DNA from 3 places in the Robertmurraya sp. FSL R5-0851 genome. Region 2 is predicted to be linked to each of the others. Evidence: riboswitches for the same ligand, from Rfam matches in the RefSeq annotation. Region 2 holds a riboswitch; each other region holds the start of a gene.
What was found. A riboswitch is a leader RNA that binds a small molecule or an ion and turns the genes downstream of it on or off. The one in region 2 is predicted to bind glycine.
Positions count from the first base shown of each region.

Region 1 (5,569 bases), 2.3 Mb from region 2:
TTTATTTTCAAATGCTTTCTTTGCATAGTGAGCTCTTTGGATATTGCTCACAGCCATCTCTTTGACGCCTTTTTTCCCTAAAGCCGTCATAGCTACCGAAGCAGCTAAAGCATTCAACGCTTGGTTTGAGCAAATATTAGATGTTGCCTTGTCACGTCGGATATGTTGTTCTCTTGCTTGAAGCGTTAAAACAAACCCTCTTCTTCCTTGATCATCTTTTGTTTGACCAACAAGACGACCAGGAATTTTACGAACCAATTTATTCGTTACAGCAAAATAACCGCAATGTGGTCCACCAAATGAAGTTGGAATTCCAAACGGCTGTGCATCTCCCGCTACAATATCAGCAACAAAGGCTCCCGGAGGTGTTAATGCACCAAGGGACAAAGGATTACTTGATACGACAAACATTGCTTTGTTCGCGTGAATGATTTCCTCGAGTTCTTTCATCGGCTCGATTCTTCCAAAGAAGTTTGGATACTGTACGATAACGGCTGCAATATCATCACCCATTTCGCTCTTTAACGCCTCTAAATCAGTAACACCATCTTGGTATGGAATCTCTACGACTTCTACGTATTGTCCTTTTGCATACGTCTTGACTACATCCTTTGTTTCCGGATGTACTGTACTAGAGAGAAGCACCTTTTTACGCTTCGTATGACCAGAGCTTAGCATCGCCGCTTCTGCCAAAGCGGTACCACCGTCATACATCGAAGAGTTAGCTACGTCCATACCTGTTAATTCACAAATCATTGTTTGAAATTCAAAGATCGCCTGTAACTCACCTTGTGAAATTTCTGGTTGATAAGGTGTATAGGCTGTGTAAAATTCTGAACGTGAAAGAACATGATCCACAATGACAGGCATGTAATGATCATACACACCAGCTCCTAAAAAGGAAGTATGTGAGCGTAAGTCGGCATTTTTAGAAGCCAAAAGAGTTAATTCTTTTAATAAGGCTGTCTCCGATTTAGCTTTTTTAATATTATATTCTCCCTTAAACTGTACACTTTCTGGAATATCGTTAAAAAGCTCCTGAACATCGGAAATTCCGATTTCTTCTAGCATGGCTTTTTTATCGGTTTCTGTCATTGGTAAGTAGCGATGCTTCATGACGTTTGTTCCTCCCTTATTTCTTTTCCCTTTTATAAAATGGTGTTGGTATCACTTTCACCTTCAAGCGTTTCCCACGAATCTCAATGGTTAGCTCCGACTCTGCAGATACGACTGTTGAATCCACTAACGCTAAGCCAATGTTTCTTTTCAACGTAGGTGATTGTGTTCCAGTTGTTACTTCTCCTACGAGTTGTTCACCCACATACACCGGATAACCATGTCTTGGTATGCCTCTGTCAATCATTTCAATGCCTATTAGTTTACGAGGGATTCCAGCTTCCTTTTGCTGCTTTAAAGCTTGCTTTCCAATAAAATCTACTTCCTTATTAACTTTCACAGCGAAACCAATACCAGCTTCTAACGGAGAAATCGTGGAAGAAAGCTCCTGACCATAAAGGGCCAAATTAGCTTCGAAGCGAAGGGTATCACGAGCGCCTAAGCCACAAGGAAGAACGCCGTCTTCTTTACCTGCCTCAAGAATGGTTTCCCATAGGAAAGTCGCATCTTCACTCTTACAGTACACCTCAAAGCCATCTTCTCCGGTATACCCTGTTCTGGAAACAAGTGCCTCTTTTCCTCCGATGGATACTTTCTCTTGAAATTTAAAATATCCAATTGTCGAAAGGTCAGCTGTATCAACTAGCTTCTGAAGAACCTGTTCGGCAAGCGGGCCTTGAAGAGCTAGCTGGCCCATTTGTTCAGAAAGATTCAAAAGCGTTACATCCCCTTCAACACGATCGTTTAACCATGTAAAATCTTTTTCAATATTTGAAGCATTTACAACAAGCAGATAATGGTCGTGATTCAGTTTATAGATGAGAAGATCGTCGACCGTACCACCATTCTCGTAGCACATAGCAGTATATTGTGCATCACCTATTTGCAGCTTCGATACATCATTCGTCATCATTTTTTGGAGGTAGGCCAAACTGTCTGTCCCTTTCACTTCAATTTCTCCCATATGAGAAACATCGAACAATCCTGCCTTCGTTCTTACAGCCTCATGCTCTTCTTTAATGCTTGAAAATTGAACTGGCAGTTCCCATCCTCCAAAGTCAATGGTTTTCCCACCATATTGTTGATACACGTCAAAAAGCGGTGTTCTTTTTAGTTGCGCCACTATCATTTCCCCCTTTTCAAATCATAAAAAAAGGACAGAGACCCCCCTCTTTACTTAAGAAAGGTCTCTGTCCTGGCACCTGAAAGTTTACCGTTTGGCTGTCCCCTTTGGTGGCTTCAAATGATGAAGCGCTCTCCAGAGCTGCGTCAAACAAGAGTTCTTTTGCCTGAGAGATTCACAAATTTTTGTTTGCTCCTTCGGCGCTACTTAGAAGTAGTCTCTCCCCTTGTTCTCATTCGCATTATAAAATTTCCCAATTTGGATCATACTAAGCTGTACTATAGAACATTCGTCAAAATAAACTATAATGTGACAAATTTCAAAACTTTTAAGATATTATCATCCTACCATTTCGAAACCCATACGGCAATATATTTATCGATCAAAAAAGGGAGTTGTTTTTAATGACGGTAGAGATTGAGTTTGATTCTTCTTGGCAGGAGGGACTGGTAGAGAAAATTACAAATGACGGCCCTTGGGGGAACTTTGAGTTATATAAGCTAGCGGTAGAGGTAGAAAAACATACGGTTATTGATAATTTTGAGGGATTACAAGCTCCCAAACATCTCCCTAATTTAACACCGCTACCTCATCAGCTAGAAGTTGCCAAGCAAGTTGTTGAAAGTATGAACGGAAAAGCCATCCTTGCAGATGAAGTAGGTTTGGGGAAAACGATCGAAGCAGGGCTTATTTTAAAAGAATACATGATTAGAGGTCTTGTAAAAAAAGTCCTCATTCTTGTTCCCGCCTCCCTTGTTACCCAATGGTCATATGAATTAACAAGTAAATTTTATATTCCGGCAGTTGCACAACGTAAAAGCTATGTGTGGGAACAGTGTGATGTAGTTGTATCTTCCATCGATACAGCTAAACGTGCTCCACATCGAGAAATCATTCTCTCTCAAGATTATGATCTGATTATTATTGATGAAGCACATAAATTAAAAAACAATAAAACAAAAAACTATGAATTTGTACAAAGCTTAAAGAAAAAATTCTGTTTACTTCTAACAGCAACCCCTATTCAAAATCGAGTTGGTGAGATTTTCAACCTTGTCTCTCTCTTAAAACCTGGTCATCTAGGAAATGAATCTGTGTTTAATGAAAAATATAAGAAGGATTCCCGCGATATTAACGATAATGAACATTTAAAAGAGCTTGTAAATAAAGTGATGATTAGAAATCGTCGAGCAGACACAGGTATTGAATGGACGAAAAGACAAGTTGAAACCATTCCTATTGAGCTTACTAAGGAAGAGCAGGATTTGTATGATTCTGTTACTGAACTACGATCAGAGGGAGACTGGACAACGACATCCGCTTTCTCAGTCATGACTCTTCAAAGAGAAGCATGCAGTAGTAGAGAGGCAGTGTTTTTCACATTAAAGAATATGCTTGAAAAGAAAGAAAACCCCTCGAAGGAATATCAGGATCAAATCACATATTTAATCGAGAAGGTAAACGCCGTTCATACGAATTCGAAGGCCGTCAAAGCTCTAGAATTGATTCAACAAGTAAATGATAAAGTCATTATTTTTACCGAATATCGAGCCACTCAGCTCTATCTTCAATGGTATCTAAAGCAAAATGGAATCAGTTCCGTACCCTTCCGTGGTGGATTTAAAAGAGGCAAAAAAGACTGGATGAGACAGCTTTTTGAAAACAATGTACAGGTCCTTATTGCAACCGAAGCAGGAGGAGAAGGAATTAATCTTCAGTTCTGTAATCATATCATTAATTTTGATCTACCTTGGAATCCAATGAGATTAGAGCAACGTATCGGGAGAATTCATCGCCTAGGTCAAGAAAAAGACGTAATGATTTATAATTTTGCAACTAAAGGAACTGTGGAAGAACATGTTCTAAAGCTACTACATGAAAAAATTAATTTATTTGAAAAAGTAATTGGTGATCTCGATGATATTCTGACTCGGTTAGAGTTTGGTAGCTTTGAGGATCATCTATCAGATATATTCGGAAACTCCACCTCTGAAGGGGAAATGCGAATAAAAATGGACAATCTAGCTTCCATGATTCAATTTGCTGAAGAAGTAAAGGATGGTGATTATCGTGCAGCAACAGGAAATTCATAATTTTTTGGTGAAGTATTTTACTGCTAACCAATGTGAAATACTCGTAAATACCGGTTCATATATAACCGTACAATTAACAGTTGAATTAGATAAGGAATTGATGAATCGTCCGTTTTACTGGCATTACTTAGAAAAAACAGGTGGAGTTCCAAACCCTATGAAACTTACGCTTATTACGGATCAAAAAAAGACACCTGAAGATATTAAAGGCGAGGTCATCCATTTTGGCTCGCCAAGACTTCATCAAATATTTCATTCAACTAAAAACCTTGCTGGATATATTCGGCTTTATGAAGATCATCAAGCAACCATGGGTCAACAAGTACCATTACGTCCTTGGTTAGGTATGAACGTAAAAATCTCCTATCAATGTGACCGTAAAAGAGACGTCTTTCGGTCGATAGGTCTACAATTAATTAATGGTCAACTAGTCGAGAACTTTCACAATGAACTGTTAAAATTACAATTAGCTCGCAAAATACCTGACTACTCCTTTACCTTATCACCACTTATTATGCCGAATAGTGGGGTAACACGAATTCAGAATATGATTCGTTCAAACATTCTTGAAGAAGATCATTCATGGGCAAACGATGCTAGAGAACGCTGGTCAAAAGACATGAAATTGCTGGAGCATTTTTATGAAGAAGCGGAGGAAAAAGGAGAAAGCTATGAAAATGAAAAACGAGCCTTACAGGAGCAATACGAACCAAAAGTTCAGATTTCGATAATAAATGGCGGTATTTTTTACTTATCTGAAAAAGCAATTTAAAAGGGAACGACTCATTTGTCATTCCCTTTTAATGATTTCTCTCTTTTTCCTTTGTTCATCATAATGACATATGGAAGAATACCAAACCAACGAAAAGCAAACGCTTCTCTTGTTTCTTTTTTTTCCTTCCTCATCTTTTTTCTTTCTTCCTTTGGTTGATCAATATATTTTGTAATCGTTTGTGTAATGTATTTCACATAATCATTTACTGCGCTCATGTTTTTGCCTCCCTTATAGTCATTAACAGTATGACCAAATACAATTTAACTAAACCCATAGGGAGCTACACTGGTAACAACCATTTTACTAATTTTCCGCTTCCCACCTCATACTGAGCTATTGCTTTAATCGATAGTGTACCCTGAGTCATAAAAAAAGTGACTTCAACATATTGGCTAGTAATCTGTTTTACCGTATACGTCACAGTGGTGTCTGAATATGATGCTATTCCATCTACAGGAATCA
Region 1 is NZ_JBBOOE010000001.1:3,189,646-3,195,214, forward strand. Features, by position in the region: gene gcvPA (aminomethyl-transferring glycine dehydrogenase subunit GcvPA) at 1-1,116, opposite strand, end outside; gene gcvT (glycine cleavage system aminomethyltransferase GcvT) at 1,133-2,245, opposite strand; glycine riboswitch at 2,384-2,475, opposite strand; gene MKX65_RS16460 (DEAD/DEAH box helicase) at 2,644-4,332, shown strand; gene MKX65_RS16465 (YqhG family protein) at 4,310-5,104, shown strand; gene MKX65_RS16470 (YqzE family protein) at 5,116-5,322, opposite strand; gene MKX65_RS16475 (hypothetical protein) at 5,388-5,569, opposite strand, start outside.
Region 1: another riboswitch for glycine. It lies ahead of gcvT (glycine cleavage system aminomethyltransferase GcvT); the one in region 2 lies ahead of MKX65_RS04535 (amino acid permease).

Region 2 (5,569 bases):
CCTATTATGGCATATAGCCCGCTAGCTCAAGGAGGTTCATTAAGAAGACAATTGTTAACGGATCCAACCATTAAAGAGATTGCAGAAAAATACGCTGTACAACCCTTACAAATCGCTCTCGCATGGACAATCCGTTCTAACGATTGTCTAGCTATTCCAAAAGCTGTTCAAGAAGAACATGTACTAGCAAATGCGAAAGCTACTATAATTGAATTAACAAAAGAGGATTTAAATAGACTTGATGAGGTATTTCCGCAACCGACTAGAAAAATGCCTTTGGACATTATATAGAAATTTTAGAGGATAGACAAAGAAGAGGGGATTGTATATGTTAACAGAGGTATTGGAAGATTTACTCCAGATGCAGCCTCTTGTATGAAAATTAGCTTTTTAGGAACAGCTTAACATTGACAAATAAAACTGTTCCTAAAAACATTTTTTCTGAAATAAAACCGATTAAACCACACCTTGACGTAATGTAAAAATTATTCAACTATTTTTTATTACGAAAAGGTAGAAGCAGGGAATTCATCAATTTTCATACGAAGTAAACTATAAGGTTTCTGTCGCAGGTCTTTTCCATAATGAAACCTTGCCTGCCGGTGTAATTGGTTCACAATAACATATAAGTATTGATCCGGCCCAATTGAAAACGTATCTGGCCATAAAATTCTCGGATCATGAGCGATTGTTTCCATTATGCCATTCGGCAATATCTTTCGAATACTGTTGTTTTCATAGTCTCCGGCATAAATGGTTCCTTTTGCCCCAGTGATCATTCCATCAGACGCACCTTTTTCTCCCCAGTACTCCACCTGATAAGGTAGTTCTATGTCGGGTATCGTTCTGTCTCTTAGAGCTTCTGTTGAGATCGAATACAAATGCCGACTGGTAAGTGGACAGTAAAATAAAATCTTTCCATCGGGAGAAATCGCTATACCATCAGACGCCAATTTAAATGGAGATGTGGATCCATCTTTGTTTCGGTTCATCAAAATTTCACCTTCTACTTTCGGCAAAAAATAAGGGTCGGGTGAAGTTGAATTAGCTCCATTTAACCGTCTAAACGCCTTTCCATTTTCTAAATCTACAACGATAATAGCTCCTGGTCCTTTGGAAGATGAATCCGTTATATAGGCATAACCGGCTTTTCCAACACGAAAATCGAATCGGACATCATTCAGATAAGTTGTTGGAAGGACAACATCTTCTGTAAAGGTATATACTTTTCTTATTGTATTGGTTTTTAAATCAACAGCGACTAATTTTGCCCCTCCTTTAATTGGTTCAGAAAAATTCGGTGCCGCTGTATCTAATACCCAAAGTGTTCCTCTTCCATCCGCAACTACACTTTGGACACTGATAAAAGACATTGTGATATTACCCTGATAACCCAAATTGGTTTCTAAACTAGGATAAGGCTGCAAAGTATCCCCAACAATTTCCGCAACAGTGAATTTAACGTCGTCTCCCCATTTCGGAAAGCAAATGAAAATACGACCGGTTTCTGATACGCTAACACCTGTCGGCATAGCTCCATAAAATTCATAGACTAGTTCTAACTTACCGAAATATTTTTCCATAGGTAACATAGGCTTCATGATGTCCTCCTCAAAAATTTCGCACGGGATATCACCTATATATGATTTAAAATATTTTTAGTGCCTGGTTCATAATGGGCTAAAATTTTTACATATAGTAGATAAGAATGATGAATACGGACATGATGCTAAAATACTGAATAATAATTTCTAATGGATTAGCACTCCTGTTTCACCACAGAGTAGATTTGATAAAAGGATTAAAAAAGGAAGTATGATCTATGTGTAAAAAGATGGAAAATAGGGAAGTTTAATAAATAAAAAGGAATAAGATATGATAGGACTTTTTATTGCCATTATTACTTTTAATTTTATTGCCTTTAAAACAGTGAAAAGATTCACTACAAACCAAATTGTGCATATATGGATCTTTACAATTGCTTTTCAGTGTATTTTTGATCTAATTGTTGAATTTAAATATCATGCCTATTGGTATTTTGATAAGCAGGTCGATTGGTTAGGGATGCTTGCTCATACAGTACTTATTCCTCCAGTTAATATGATGTTTCTGAATTGGTTTCCTTTTTATCAATCGGTTTGGAAAAAATTCATTTATATGTTCTTCTGGGTGATTGGAATATTAATTTATGAAACCTTAACCCTGCTGCCTGAACCTTGGGGATATTTCCACTATGGTTGGTGGAGGATTTGGCATGCAGCCATTGTGGACCCGATTTTACTCCTTATATTGTTAGGATACTATAAATGGATTTGTAAATTAGAAATGCAACTATTAGAAAATACCATTCAAAAGTAAAATGCTCTTTTTGAGGGCATTTTTTTTAAGGTTTTCTTAAGGTTCGTCTTTAATAATTACTGAAGTTTACGGCAAAGGATATCCAAAAGGATTAAAGGGGGAGGAAAAATACCGTTAGAAGCTCGTATTATGGCAGTGGCTGATGCCTTTTTAAAAAGGATTGGTAAAACAAATACGAATCTATATCCAAGCAAGAAACTGATCGATCGAATTATCAAAAGGTCGGTTCATAGTGTGTAAAAATAAGATTGATCATCATCTCACAAAAATATTCTTGACCAACGAAAAGAATACTGCTAAAATTACAAATTATCGTAGAATAATAGCTTGAGAGTTTGTTGAAAAAACAAATCTCAGCTGTAAATAATTTAATCAAGCAAGCTATGAATGTTATGGGTCAAACTATAACAGGAGCGGCTTCTGGAGAGATCGCGTATTGCGACGCCGAAGGGTTCACAATCTCAGGCAAAAGGACAGAAGAGTAAAGATACTATTTGGTATGAATGAAAGAGTAAGTAAGTTCTCTTTTTATCATTTAACCATGTGTATTTGTTATTCTGACGTTTTAAGAGATTGGAGGGAACTCCAGTCTCTTTTTTTATGGCTATTATTACTACAATAACAATTGAAAAAAACGGAGGAATATCAAGTGGCACAGCATGAATTAAAAAGGGAACTGAAAAATCGACATGTACAGCTAATCGCAATTGGTGGAACGATTGGTACAGGATTGTTTTTAGGTTCAGGAAAAGCAATTTCATTAGCAGGTCCCTCTATCATCTTAGCTTATTTAATCGTAGGGATAGCAACCTTTTTTGTTATGAGAGCATTAGGGGAGCTTTTGTTATCGAATGCGGGTTATCAATCCTTTACCGATTTTGCAGTCGACTATATTGGACCATGGGCAGGCTTTGTGACAGGATGGACATACTGGTTCTGTTGGATTATGACGGCGATGGCCGATATTATTGCAGTAGGAATGTATGTGCAGTATTGGTTTGACATCCCACAATGGGTACCAGCGCTTATCTGTTTAATCATTTTATTAGGGTTGAATCTTTTAACAGTAAAGCTTTTTGGAGAATTAGAATTTTGGTTTGCGATTATTAAGGTTATCACCATTCTTGCTTTAATTGTGATTGGAGTGGTTTTACTTGTAATTGGATTTAAAACAGACGCAGGAACGGTTTCGATACAAAATTTATGGCAACACGGAGGGTTTTTCCCGAATGGAATTAGCGGCTTTTTATTTTCTTTCCAAATGGTCGTATTTGCTTTTGTTGGAGTAGAGTTGGTTGGTGTATCAGCTGCAGAAACAGCAAATCCAAAGAAAAATATTCCTTCAGCCATTAATAAAATTCCATTAAGAATTCTATTCTTTTATGTGGGTGCTTTAATTGTCCTGCTTAGTATAAATCCATGGAACCAATTGAATGCAGATACAAGTCCCTTTGTTAAGACCTTTACTTTAGTTGGTATTCCCGTTGCGGCCGGGATCATTAACTTTGTCGTATTAACTTCTGCTGCCTCTGCTAGTAATAGTGGATTATTTTCTACCAGTCGAATTATGTTTAACTTAGGACGTCAAAACGGTGGAAGAGGTATGCTTGCAAAGTTAAACAAAAATGCAGTGCCAAGTAATGCATTATTCATTTCAACGGTCATTGTTTCGGTCGGGACACTATTGAGTAAACTGATCCCTGAGCAAGCCTTTGGAATTGTAACGACCATTAGTGCAATTTGTTTCATTTGGGTGTGGAGCATAATTTTAATCTCTCATATTAGATATAAGAAAACTCGTCCAGATCTACATCAAAAATCAATATTTAAAGCTCCATTAACACCTTTTATTAACTATGTCGTACTAGCTCTTTTTGCCTTTATTTTGCTCGTAATGCTAATTTCAGAATCCACACGTGCAGCATTATTGTTAACACCATTATGGTTTGTTTTGTTATTTGGTTTGTATTTCTTTAAAAGAAAGAAATCGGTGTAATAGTGTAAGACACTTTGTCAGGAGAGGCAAGGTGTTTTCTTTTTTTTAGGCTCTTTTCTAAAACATTGTTGCTATAAACACACCTTTAGGAAATTAACTATATGTTTAGACAGCAATCAAAATTTTTTCATCCTTAGAAAAGAGCTACTCTTCAAATAGACCAATAAACCCAGCGTTATACCAAAAACAACAATCTTTACGAAACCAGCCTTTTTTTATATATAAAAGTAGAACAAGCAATTGTTCATAAAACTCAACATAGGATAATAGCATTATGTTCTCTAAAAAGATTTTCTTGAAGGTGTAGGGGGGGCACGATGAAAAAGACATGGTTGTTAGGCTTTGGGTTTTTTAGCATTAGTATCGGTTGGTCGCTGTATAACGGATTTGTACCATTTTTTCTTGAAAATTATTTAGCGAGCACGGCACTGATTGGTTTTTTAATGACCATTGATAACTATATTGCTTTATTTTTACAGCCTTATATTGGGCAACGCAGTGATCGGACGAATACAACCTATGGCAGACGAATGCCTTACTTACTTGTGGGAATCCCTCTAGCTGCTTTGTTTTTTGCACTAATTCCATTTCACAATAGTCTTTTAACTTTAATTATTTTTATGTTGTGCATGAACCTGTCGATGGCTATATTTAGATCTCCAACCATCGCTCTCATGCCAGATATCACACCAGAATACCAGCGAACAAAAGCAAATGGAATTATTAATTTTATGGGTGGCGTTGGTGCCATATTGGCATTTAGTGTGGGCTCTTATTTGTTTAGTGTGAATGAATCCACGCCTTTTTTAGCTGTTAGCGTCATATTTTTGGTAGCATTATGGGTTTTGTACAAAAACATTATTGAAAGACGGGATGCCCTCTTCTATTCAGTTACAACTGCACCGAAGCTCAGCTATAAAAGTGAGTTAAATCGTCCAACGATCATTTTATTAGCGGCAATCTTTTTCTGGTTTATTGCGATACAAGGGATGGAAGCCTTGTTTACTTTATACGGAGTAAGTGAACTAGGCTTAACCAAAACCGCATCTGCCTTTTCATTAGCCTTCTTTTCATTAAGCTTTGTTTTGTCGGCCATTCCTTCGGGGTTGCTGGGGGCTAAGTATGGAAAGAAAAGAATGATTATCATAGGAATAATGGGTTTGATTTTTGTGTTTTTATTGTTAACTACTGTTCAAACCGTTCTATTTCTTCGGA
Region 2 is NZ_JBBOOE010000001.1:883,648-889,216, forward strand. Features, by position in the region: gene MKX65_RS04520 (aldo/keto reductase) at 1-291, shown strand, start outside; gene MKX65_RS04525 (L-dopachrome tautomerase-related protein) at 504-1,601, opposite strand; gene MKX65_RS04530 (hypothetical protein) at 1,876-2,358, shown strand; glycine riboswitch at 2,769-2,845, shown strand; gene MKX65_RS04535 (amino acid permease) at 3,008-4,354, shown strand; gene MKX65_RS04540 (SLC45 family MFS transporter) at 4,672-5,569, shown strand, end outside.

Region 3 (5,569 bases), 830 kb from region 2:
AGGCGGTTGGTTCATCCATGATTAATATTTCTGAGTTAAGTGATAGTGCACGAGCTATTTCTACCATTTGTTGTTGAGCGACACTTAATGAACTAACATCTGCTCGAGGATCCAATGTAGAACCAATCGATGTTAAAATTTTCTCTGCCTTCTCATAAATATCATTCCAGCTGATTAAACCCATTCTATTTTTCTTTAAACTGGTACCCATTAATATATTTTCTCCAATCGATAAGTTGGGAGATAAGCTTATCTCTTGATGAATCACACTAATGCCTTTACTTCTAGCATCCATGGGATGATTCCACCGCACTTCTTCACCTTTATAGACGATCGATCCACCATCCGGCTGGTACACACCTGCCATTATTTTCATTAAAGTAGATTTCCCTGCACCATTCTCACCCATTAATGCATGAACTTCCCCTTTAAAAAGATCAATTTCAACATTATGTAACACCTTCACACCAGAAAACTGCTTTGATACGTCCTTCATACTCATAATAGGTTGTATATTTATAGATTGATGCTTCGTTTGTTGCTCTTTCGTTACATTCATTCCTGCCCCTCCTTACTTTACATTTGGTGTAAACATAGTGCTCGATATTGAGCACTATGTTTATCTTTTCATTCCGAGGGGTATGGATTACCACCCACTATATGAATCAACATTTTCTTGAGTAATGAATTCAGTAGGGATAAGAACTTCTGAGTCAACTTTCTCTCCATCTATTATTTTTAATGCTAAAGCTACACCATCAATTACCATTTGATTAGGGAACTGTGCTGAAGTTCCGGCAAAGCTACCACCTTTATTTAGTGCATCAACAGCAGCTGGAGCACCATCAACACTTACGAGGAAGAACTCATCTTCTCTACCAGCTTGTTCTTGAGCAATTTGTACTCCAACCGCTTCTTCGTCGTTGATCGTGAAAACGGCATCAATTTTCTTATTTGCAGATAATATTCCTTCCATTACAGTTAGCGCCTTCTCACGGTTACCTTCACCGTTTTGGTTAGCAACCACTTTAATGTCAGGATATTTGCTTATCACTTCATTAAAGCCCTTAATTCGGTCTGTAACCGCTGATACAGGAGGTCCATCAATAATGACAATATTTCCTTTTTCATTCAATTGCTCTACTAGGTACTCAGCAGCTAATCTCCCCGCTTGAACATTATCTGACATCACCACTGTATCGATTCCACCTTCTGCAAAACCGTCAAGAGCAACAACCGGAATTCCTGCTGCTTTTGCTTGACTAACTGCACCTGCAATTCCAGCTGAATCAAATGGACTTAATAAAATAAGATCCACTTTCTTTGTAATAAAGTCTTCAATTTGAGCCGTTTGCTTTGCCAGATCATGATCGGCACTCACTGTAATGACTTCAGCATCATACTTAGCAGCAACTTCTTCAGCTCCTTTGGACATGGCTACGAAGAATGGATTCCCCAAAGTTGGAACCGTCAACCCGATCTTCAGTTGCTTTTCTTTATCTTCAGTATTATTTTCATCCGTAGCATTCGTAGAAGAACTCTCTCCACTGCTACAAGCATTTAATAAAGTTAAAAGTAATACGAATAATATAATGTGAAATCTCTTCATAATTTTCATGGTATCAAAACCTCCAAATAATAATTTCCTAGAATAATAGTCGTTTTTTTAAAATACTTGAAAAAAAGTCTGTTTTGCCATACCATAAAAATGAGTTCTAAAATTCTATATAATTTTAGGCATACTCAAATAGAGGTATGATTTAGGGGTTTTTTCCATTTGGCCGTGGGTCCCCCTGAATCGTACTTTTTTCTTGCTTTTTTCTGTAAAGTAAAATAAAAATTCACTATCTAATAGATTTTCCTTTATTATGTATAAGCCTCACCTCCAAAAATAGAGCGCTTTCATAAATCATTTGCATTCATTCATAAACGTGGATGTTTTTGATCGTTTATGCTCATTTTTGATTATATGTTCTTTTTTACCATTTTTCAATAACAATTTTCAGAAAAGTCAAAATTGATATAGTCTTTTTTTATTTTTCTCAAATTTTAATTGACTGAATTATTATTTATTGATAATATCTAACTTAATTCAATACAGCCGCCATGATGGTAGTGGATCAAACTATTACCGGAGCAGCTTCTGGAGAGACCGTATGCATACGGCGCCGAAGGATTCACAATCTCAGGCAAAAGGACAGAAGAGAATGTTTGCATAATAATATTTTTGCACACTCTTCTTACCCGAGATTGGAGATACTCCAATCTTTTTTTATTTCAAAAAAATAATGAGGTGGAACAAATGGAAAGAAGACGTGCAGTGGTAAGTGTGATCGGAAAGGACAAGGTTGGCATTATTTCTAAAGTAACAACGATTCTTGCTGATAATAACATGAATATTTTGGATATCAGCCAAACTATTTTACAAGACTTTTTTACGATGATGATGATTATTGATGTGACCGGTAACGAAAATTTGTCACAACTCCGTGACCAACTGGATTTAGTTGGGGAGGAAATGGACTTAAAAATAAACATTCAGCTTGAAGAGATTTTTCAAGCGATGCACAGAATTTAGTTAGGTGGGGACAGACTATGACAATTGCAATGGATGAAATCCTTCAAACTATACGAATGGTTCAGATGGAAAACCTAGATATTCGAACCGTAACAATGGGAATCAGTCTCCGTGATTGTGCGGATTCCGATTTCCATAAAATGCAGCAAAATGTATTTCATAAAATTACTACTTATGCTAAGGATTTAACGAAAGTAGCAGTAGAAACAGAAAAAGAATTTGGCGTGCCGATTATTAATAAGCGTATATCTATTACGCCCATTGCTGAAATCCTAGGAAACGCAACCGTTGAACAAACGGTAGAGCTTGCAAAAACACTTGATCTAGCGGCAAAGCAATTAGGTGTGGATTTTATCGGAGGATTCTCTGCCCTAGTTCACAAAGGTTTTTCTAAAGGTGATGAGACCTTACTTAAAGCCTTGCCAGAAGCACTTAGTGTAACAGAAAGAGTTTGCGCCTCTGTTTCAGTGGCGACTACTCGTACCGGTATTAATATGGATGCGGTTAAGCAATTAGGTTTTGTTATCAAAGAAGCAGCCGAGCGGACAAAGGATCAAAATGGAATTGCTTGTGCTAAGCTCGTTGTGTTTTGTAATCCTGTTGAAGATAATCCATTTATGGCTGGAGCTTTTCATGGAGCTGGAGAAGGCGAAGCGGTTATTAACGTTGGTGTTAGTGGCCCTGGTGTCGTATTGAACGCGTTAAAAAAACACCCACATGCTGACCTTGGAGAAGTATCTGATATTATCAAAAAAACAGCGTTCAAAATTACACGTGCAGGTGAGCTTATTGGTAGAGTGGTAGCCGAGAGGCTCGATATTCCGTTTGGGATTATGGACCTCTCTTTGGCTCCTACCAATGCCATTAATGATAGTGTTGCAGAAATCTTAGAGGAAATTGGCCTTGAGCGCGTGGGTACTCATGGAACAATCGCAGCCTTGGCCCTCATGAATGACGCGGTGAAAAAAGGTGGAGCCATGGCCAGTTCTTATGTTGGTGGATTAAGTGGAGCTTTTATTCCGGTCAGTGAAGATAATGGAATGATTCGAGGAATTATCGACGGTGCTTTAAGTTTATCAAAACTTGAAGCAATGACATGCGTCTGTTCAGTTGGACTTGATATGATTGCTATAACAGGAGATGTTACGCCTGCTACCCTATCCGCAATGATTGCAGATGAAGCAGCTATCGGAATGATAAACAAAAAAACAACAGCAGTAAGGGTCATCCCTGTACCTGGAAAGCAAGAAGGAGAAATGGTTGAATTTGGAGGACTACTTGGGAGAGCACCCGTTATGGGGGTAAATCCATTCAGCTCACAGAATATGATTAATCGCGGCGGAAGAATTCCCGCACCCCTACAAGCACTGATTAATTAATTTTAGAATTAAGAAAAAAACAGTGTTTTCAAATTTTCCATACGTCGAGATTCTCTACTAGAAAAAATCCCACCTTCCTATATAGAAGGTGGATTTTTTCATTATGTTCCTATTGAAGGACTTCTTCTCCTTGAAATATCCGATAGGCTGGAACGATGGTGTCGGAGACTATTTCTTTTCCTTTTTCACGAATGAAGTCCAGTTTATAGTAGGAGTCAAATCGTTGGCTGATTTCTGTTTTCACGAGCTCGGGCGGAGTGACAACGATAAATTGGAACTTTAACTTATCGGCAACTGCAAAGATTGGGTCAAGGACATGTGTGGATGCAGCTTGTCCGAACGGATTATCGCAGACTAAAGGAACCCAGCTTTGATCGGTTTCGCTTTTAACTGATAATAACATCATCATCATCACCATGCGAGCTGATAACTTTTGTCCACCACTGCCATCCGATTTTGTCTTAGAACCTTGATTAATGGTCTGCCAAGTGGAGTAATGCTCTCTTTGCGGTTTCCCATACATAAAGGCATTATCCGTTCTCATATTATAGACAAGTAGCTCAGGATATCGATTTCTCAGTGATACAAACAAAATTTGCTCGTCACTAATAAGCTGTTTAATTTCCTGGTCTAATAATCGATTATGATCATCAATCATATCAAATTGCTTTGTAATTTTATTTATCGCTGAAACAAAGTGCTGCTTTAATAACGGTTCAATATCTTCCGCCTTTTTAGGCAGGATGTCTTCTTTTAATTGGACGAGAGGGAAAGATCCTCGTTCATTTTTCAACTTCATTTTCACAATCATGGAACGAATGGCTTCTGAAATACTCATCACTTTCATACTAGCACGGCTAGCCCAGAAGTTTTGAGCCTTTTCTGCCCTTTCTTTGTCTCGTTCTAATTGTTCTAAACCACTTTGTGAGAATCGCTTCATATTTTTCACAATGCTTTGAATATGCGAGTAATGCCTTGTATCCATATGGTCTAATGTCGTTAACACTTCATTCTTAAAACGAATCTCCCAATCTTTTCCTTCAATTGCAAGCTTTAAGTTACGCAAGGATTGATCAATTTTTGCATGCTTTTCTTGTCCTTCTTCTAAAATCTCTTGATGTTTTTCGCACCAGGATAAGATACATGCTTTCCCTTGAGTCTTAATTAACTCTAGCTCATGTTCGGTAAAGACTGCTGCATCTTCCTTTAAGATCACGGATAGAGTTAACAAGTCCCCTTCATAACTAGCAATATTGGTTTCTGTTTCTTTCTGACGTTTTTCCGTCTTCTTTACTTCATCCTTCGTTATCTTCGTTTGGTCTTTTATTTCTACTTCCTTTACTTCTAAGTCAAGATCTGCCCATTCTTCAGGCTGTCTTTCATGCTTAGCTATCTTTTTTCCAGTCTTTTCACGCTGTTCAGTCGCATGCTGCAACGATGTTTCAGCCACCGTTACAGCCGTTCCTTGTTCACGTTCTTCCTTTTCCGCAGCCTTTGCTTCCTTCTGTGCCGTTTGCAGCATATTTTCTAAGATACTAATAGGTTCGTCAGGTGCAGAGGCCTTTTCCCACTCCTCATTTGCTGCTTTGAGTTTTTTCTCTAATTTTGTTTG
Region 3 is NZ_JBBOOE010000001.1:1,712,022-1,717,590, reverse strand. Features, by position in the region: gene MKX65_RS08855 (sugar ABC transporter ATP-binding protein) at 1-559, opposite strand, end outside; gene MKX65_RS08850 (ABC transporter substrate-binding protein) at 647-1,618, opposite strand; glycine riboswitch at 2,134-2,211, shown strand; gene MKX65_RS08845 (ACT domain-containing protein) at 2,303-2,578, shown strand; gene MKX65_RS08840 (PFL family protein) at 2,596-3,957, shown strand; gene MKX65_RS08835 (hypothetical protein) at 4,067-5,569, opposite strand, start outside.
Region 3: another riboswitch for glycine. It lies ahead of MKX65_RS08845 (ACT domain-containing protein); the one in region 2 lies ahead of MKX65_RS04535 (amino acid permease).